2 regions of the Phytohabitans kaempferiae genome follow, and region 1 is predicted to be linked to the other one. Evidence: riboswitches for the same ligand, from Rfam matches in the RefSeq annotation. Region 1 holds a riboswitch; the other holds the start of a gene.
The links. Region 1 has a riboswitch for S-adenosylmethionine ahead of ACFFIA_RS21620 (aminotransferase class V-fold PLP-dependent enzyme). Riboswitches for the same ligand answer to the same signal wherever they lie in the genome.
Positions count from the first base shown of each region.

Region 1 (3,400 bases):
GCGGACGGTGCGGCTGACCGCTGTGGGGGAGTCCCTGCTGCCGCACGCTCGCACAATGCTGTCCGGCTGGGAGGCCGCACGGGCGGCGGTGGCGGCCGCGAAGGCCGCCGAGAGGTGTGCCCTGGTGATCGGCATGTCCACCAGCCCGGGCCGTGGGCTGCTGCCCGCCCTGCGGGCCCGGCTGGTCTCCCGGTATCCGGGCTTCCGGCCTGTCCTGCGCCAAGTCAACTGGGCCGATCCCAGCGCTGGGTTGGCGGACGGGTCGAGCGATGTCGCCTTCGTCTGGATGCCTCTGCCGGACGGCGACCACTACCGGTACGCGGTGGTGGCCCGCGAGCGGCGGCTGGTCGCCCTCCCGAAAGGACACTCCCTGGCGGCGCGGGCTGCTTCCGACCGCGACGGGGCAGTGGACTTCGCCGACCTGCTCGACGAGCCCTTCCTGGCCCTCCCGCCGGAGGCTGGACCGTTGCGGGACTACTGGCTGGCCCTGGATGCCCGAAACGGCCGCGAGCCCAGGATCGGCGGGGTCATAGGCAGCGCCGAGGAGACCTACGAGGCGGTCGCCAACGGTGCGCGGGTGGTGCTGCTGGCTACCGGCAACGCCCCGCTGGTCGTCCGGGACGAGGTGATCGCCGTGCCGGTCCGCGGCCTCTCTCCGTCCGCGCTGGCGGTGGCTGCTCGCCGGGACGACGAGCGGCCCGTGGTGCTCGCCTACCTCGCCGCGGCGGGTGAGGTTGGCCCCAGGACGTCTTAGCCTTGATCCACCGATGAATGTGGTGCGGGATCGGCGTGCCGGACGCGATGGTGCCCTCCGAGCTGGGGAAGATCGAAGTTCTTCACGCTTTGATCGTCCAGTTGAGAGGGCATCTCGCGGGTGAGGTTACTACATGACACTGGCATGGTCCGCGCATCGTTTGACGATCCGAATCTGGTGTCGTGTGCCGGGCTGGAGCCGGTGATGCCGGCGCAGTCGTGTGGTCTGTGCACGTAGATCGCCTCGGGAACACCGCGGGCGGCCAGTGCCGGGCGCAGCGCACCGACTCGCTGTACAAGCTGAGCCAGCCCGACCACAGCGAGACAGCCCGGCGCAACACCAACCTGTTCACAGCAGGGATCCGCACCGACGGATCTTGGTAGCGAAGCCTCCGTTCATGCTGCATCCGCCGGGTGGTATGTTCGGTGGCGGTCAAGAGTGTCAGCGTCAAGCCCCGGCTCGCTGACCGGCAACCCTCGTGTTCACGGTGGGGTGCCCCGGGTGACGACCAGGCCCGCGGCCGAGCCGCGTCGCGGGTAAGCGTGAGCTTGGAGGGCTTTCCGTGTTGCTCGATGTTGTCGGTGCTGATCTGCCGGTCCGGTTGCGTTCGGGGGAGAAGGCGCGCTTCGTGCATCTTGACTACGCGGCGTCCGCGCCGTGCGTTCGGGCCGCGGCCGATGCGGTGGAGGGGATGCTTCCGTGGTACGGCAGTGTGCATCGCGGCGCTGGTGTGCGTTCCGGTAAGTCCACTTTGGAGTATGAGGTGGCCCGGCAGGCGGTTGGTGATTTTGTCGGTGCCCGGGCTGGTGACGCGGTCGTGTTCACTCGTAACACGACGGACGCGTTCAACCTGCTGGCCCGGGTTTTGCCGGCGGGCGTGACGGTGGTGGTGTTCGAGGGCGAGCACCATGCCAACCTGCTGCCGTGGTCCGCTGTGGTGCGCCTGCCCGTGCCGTGGGGGCCGGACGCGGCCGTCGAGTCGCTGGAGCGGGCGTTGGCGGGGATCGCGGGGCAGGTGGTGTTCGCGGTGACCGGGGCCAGTAACGTGACCGGGGAGGTCTGGCCGGTCCGTCGTCTGGCCGATGTCGCCCACGCGTACGGCGCCCGGGTGGTGGTTGACGCGGCGCAGTTGGTCCCGCACCGGGTCGTCGACATGGAGGCTTTGGGCGCGGACTATCTGGCGTTTTCGGGGCACAAGCTGTATGCGCCGTTCGGTGCTGGTGTGCTGGTGGGTCGTTCCGATTGGCTGGACGCGGCTGAGCCGTACTTACGTGGGGGTGGCGCGAGCGTGGCGGTGGGCGATGGTGTTGGCGAGGTGACCTGGGCGACGGGGCCGGCGCGGCACGAGGGTGGTACGCCGAACCTGCTGGGCGCGGTGTCGCTCGCGGCGGTGTGTACCGCACTGGTGGGCGCCGACCGGGCCGCGTTGGAGAGGGGTGAGCGGGATCTGCTGGCCCGGTTGTGGGAGGGGCTGGCAGAGGTGCCGGCCGCGGTGCCGGTGAGTCTTTTCGGCGCGGAGCATGAGCGGGTGGGTATCGTCTCGGTTGCCCTGCCCGGCCATGATGTCGGCGAGGTCGCGCAGCGGCTCGCGCTCGACCATGGTGTCGGGGTGCGGGCGGGGCAGTTCTGCGCGCATCCGCTGGCTCGCCGCCTTGCCGGTTCCGTGGCGTCGGGTGCTGACGACTGCGGTGCCGGGCCGGCGGCGTTGCTGCGGATCAGCTTCGGTCTGGGCACCGTCGCCGAGGACATCGACCGGGTCGTGGCCGCCCTCGCCCAGGAGACTGGCGGGCTGGACCGTCGGGTGGTATGACCGGCGTCAGCCGGTCAGTGTGAGTCCGGCGAGTGACAGGCCGGCCAGCAGTGTCGTACCGAGTGCTCCGGCCATCAGGGCGCGCCCACCGCTGCGGGTGAGGGCGCGCATGTCGACCGCGGTGCCGAGTGCGAACATGGCCATTGCCAGCAGGAGGCTGGAGGATGCCGCGGCGGCGTGCAGGACCGGATCCGGCACCAGTTCGGTGGCCCTCAGCGCGGCCATGGCCACGAAGCCGGCGACGAACCAGGGCAGGATCGGCGGGCGGGGGCCGCTCTCGCCACCTGCGCGTCGGCGGGCGACCGCGACGAGCGTGACCAGCGGCGCGAGCAGGGCGACGCGGCCCAGCTTCACGACCACCGCGGCGGACAGAGCCACCGTGCCGGCCATGCCGCCGATCGCGACGACCTGGCCGACCTCGTGCACGCTCGCACCGGTCCACAGGCCGAGCGTGGTCTCATCCAGCCCGAGCAGCAGGCCGAGGAGAGGTACCACCGCCAGGCAGAGCGTGCCCAGCACGGTCACCACCGCGACGGCGGTCACCGTGTCCTCCTCGTCGCCGTCGGCGACCTGGTTCATCGCGGCTACCGCGGACGCGCCGCAGATCGACACACCGGTGGCGACCAGCAGGGCGCGGGCCGGGCTCAGCCCAAGGCGGCGCCCGCACCACCGGGTTGCCAGAAAGCCGGCGGCCACGCTGAACAGCACGACGGCGGTAGGGCCGAGGCCGAGCCGGCGGATGTCCGTGAGGGCGAGTTGCAGCCCGAGGAGGACCACACCGGCACGCAGCAGGGTGCGGGACGCGATGCCGAGCCCGGTGCGCAGCCGGTCGTGGT
Region 1 is NZ_JBHLUH010000042.1:32,622-36,021, forward strand. Features, by position in the region: gene ACFFIA_RS21615 (LysR family transcriptional regulator) at 1-754, shown strand, start outside; SAM riboswitch class IV at 1,185-1,303, shown strand; gene ACFFIA_RS21620 (aminotransferase class V-fold PLP-dependent enzyme) at 1,344-2,564, shown strand; gene ACFFIA_RS21625 (YeiH family protein) at 2,571-3,400, opposite strand, start outside.

Region 2 (3,400 bases), on a different contig from region 1:
GCGGGCAAGACGACGACGCTCCGGGTACTCATGGGGCTCACCCAGCCGAGCGGCGGCGAGATCTTCGTCTTCGGGCACCGGCTCGTGCCCGGCTCGCCGGTGCTGTCCCGGCTCGGCGCGCTCGTCGAGGGGCCGGGATTCCTGCCGCACCTGAGCGGGCTGGAGAACCTCAAGGCGTACTGGCGGGCGACCGGGCGGCCGGAGGCGGAGGCGCGGCTCGACGAGGCGATCGAGATCGCCGGGCTGGGCGACTCCATCCACCGCAAGATCCGCAAGTACAGCCACGGTATGAAGCAGCGCCTCGCCATCGCCCAGGCGATGCTGGGCCTGCCCGAGCTGCTGGTGCTCGACGAGCCGACCGACGGGCTCGACCCACCGCAGATCGCCGAGATGCGGCGCGTCCTCAAGCGGTACGCCACCGACGGGCGGGCCGTGCTGGTCTCCAGCCACCTGCTCGCCGAGGTGGAGCAGACCTGCACACACGCGGTCGTGGTCAACAAGGGCGAGATCGTGGCGTCCGGCCCGGTCGAGGAGATCGTGGGCGACTCGCCGACCGTACGGCTCGACGTCTCCGACGTGGACGCCGCCGAGGCCGTGCTCGACCGCCTGGCCGGCGTGCGCTCGGTCGCCACCGACGGCTCCAACGGGCTCGTGGTCGACATCAACGGCACCGCGCGCAGCGAGGTGGTCGCCGAGCTCGTCCGGGCCGGCGTGGGCGTCGACCGGGTCGTGCCCCGGCGGCGGCTCGAAGACGCGTTCCTGGCCCTGGTGGGCGACAACTCGCGGGGGAGTGGCGACCGATGAGCACGGTGACCACGCGTGGCGCGGCGGCCGGCTACCGCCCCGGGCGCACGCTCTCGGTGTGGCAGGAGTGGCGGCGGCAGGCGTCCCGGCGGCGTACGCAGCTCGCGCTCGGCTTCATGGTGCTGCTGCCGCTGATCGTGCTGATCGCGTTCCAGTTCGACAGCGGCGACGACGACAACGGTGGCGGCGAGTTCGCCAGCCTGATCGACCTGGCCACCACCGGCGGTCTCAACTTCACGCTCTTCACACTCTTCGTCTCGGCCGGCTTCCTGCTCACGGTCGTGGTGGCACTCTTCTGCGGCGACACGGTGGCCAGCGAGGCGAGCTGGGGGAGCCTGCGTTACCTGCTGGCCGTACCGGTGCCGAGGGCCCGCCTGCTCGCGGTGAAGCTGGTGGTCGCGCTCGCGTACTCGGCCATCGCCCTGCTCCTGCTCGCCGGCACCGCGCTGCTCGTCGGCACGCTGCGGTACGGCTGGTCGCCGCTGCGCAGCACGGTCGCCGCCGAGATCCCGGCCGGCGAGGGGCTGCTGCGGCTGCTCGGCATCCTCGGCTACCTGGCGGTGGGGCTGCTCGTGGTGGCCGGGCTGGCGTTTCTGCTGTCGGTGCTCACCGACGCCCCGCTCGGCGCGGTCGGCGGCGCGGTGTTGCTCTTCATCCTCTCCAGCATCCTGGACCAGATCACCGCGCTGGGCAGCCTGCGCTCGTTCCTGCCCACGCACTACAGCAACGCCTGGCTGGGACTCCTCTCGACCCCGGCACAGTCCGACGACATCGTGAAGGGCTGCATCTCGGCGGTCGCGTACGCCACGCTCTTCTGGTCGCTCGCCTTCTGGCGATTCACCCGAAAGGATGTCGTGTCGTGATCGTGAGGCAGGTCACCGGAAAGGCCCGGTAGCCGCTTCCGCCCCGTACACTGGTCGGACCACAACTGAATACCTCATCCAGAGGGGCTGAGGGATACGGCCCGAAGACGCCCCGGCAACCACCCCGCACGACTCGACGACGAGATTTCGCGGGACAGGTGCCAATTCCGTCCCCGCCGCACGGTGCGGCGCAGGGAAAGATGAGAGGACGCCTCGCGATGACGTCGACCCTCGGCGCTACAACCACCACCTCCGGCACCTCGGCTCCGGCCAGCCCGGCCCGCGCGCTCGTCTGTCGCGGCTGCGGCAAGGAGTACCCGCTCGCCGCCCAGCACGCCTGCTACGAGTGTTTCGGCCCGCTCGAGGTGGCCTACGACCAGGCCGCTCTCGCGCGGGTGACCCGGGCACAGATCGAGGCGGGCCCAGAGAGCATCTGGCGGTACGCCGCGCTGCTCCCCGCCGGGCAGGACCCGGCCAGCCGAGTGACCCTCGACCCCGGGCTGACCCCGCTGATCTCCGCCGGGCAGCTCGCCGCCGAGTTCGGCATCCGCGGGCCGCTGTGGGTCAAGGACGACAGCGCCAACCCGACCCACTCGTTCAAGGACCGGGTCGTCTCGGTCGCCCTCACCGCGGCGCGAGGGCTGGGCTTCGCCCGGTTCGCCTGCGCCTCCACCGGCAACCTGGCCAACTCGGTCGCCGCCCACGCGGCCCGCGCCGGCGTGCCGTCGATCGTCTTCATCCCCGGCGACCTCGAGCCCGGCAAGGTCGTGACGACGGCCGTGTACGGCGGCGATCTGGTCGCGATCGAGGGGTCGTACGACGACGTCAACCGCCTCTGCAGCGAGCTGGTGGAGACCGACGAGTTCGAGGACACCGCGTTCGTCAACGTCAACGTGCGGCCCTACTACGCGGAGGGCTCCAAGACCCTCGGGTACGAGGTCGCCGAGCAGCTCGGCTGGCGCATCCCCGAGCAGGTGGTCATCCCGATGGCGAGCGGCGAGCTGCTCACCAAGGTCGACAAGGCGTTCAGCGAGCTGGTCGAGATCGGGCTGGTCGAGGCGCCGGCCAACGGATGGCGGGTCTTCGGGGCACAGTCCGCCGGCTGCAACCCCATCGCCGTCGCGCTGCACAACGGGGTCAGCGACATCATCCCGGTCAAACCGGTCGGCATCGCCAAGTCGCTCAACATCGGCGACCCGGCCGCCGGGCTGTACGCGCTGGAGGCCGTCCGCCGCACCGGTGGCTGGATGGACTACGCCAGCGACGACGAGATCCGCGACGCGATCCAGTTGCTGGCGCGGACGACCGGCGTCTTCGCCGAGACGGCCGGTGGCGTCACGGTGGCCGTGCTCAAGAAGCTCGTCGAGGCGGGCAAGCTCGACCCGGACGCCGAGACGGTCGTCTACAACACCGGCGAAGGGCTCAAGACCATCGACGCGGTCGCCGAGCAGGTCGGTCCGACCCACCGGATCAAGCCCTCGCTCCGCGGCGCGCGCGACGCCGGCCTCCTCGACTCCTGAGCCTTGCGGCCGGGGCCGTCAGGCGCGACCGGCCAGATGCCTTCGTCGATTTTGCGATTCCCGATTACGCGGAGCGGGAGCGCGACCATGGAGGGAAGTGCAGGTCGCGAGGGGTCTGACCGGGATGGAAGTTGCATTGCGTAGTCGTGAATTTGCCGTCCGTCGAGAAAACACCGCTGTGGGGACTTGACGGAGCCACCTGGACGACGCAGG
Region 2 is NZ_JBHLUH010000084.1:146,435-149,834, forward strand. Features, by position in the region: gene ACFFIA_RS38710 (alpha/beta fold hydrolase) at 1-804, shown strand, start outside; gene ACFFIA_RS38715 (ABC transporter permease) at 801-1,667, shown strand; SAM riboswitch class I at 1,739-1,874, shown strand; gene thrC (threonine synthase) at 1,886-3,187, shown strand.
Region 2: linked by a shared signal. The riboswitch ahead of thrC (threonine synthase) and the one ahead of ACFFIA_RS21620 (aminotransferase class V-fold PLP-dependent enzyme) in region 1 are both predicted to bind S-adenosylmethionine.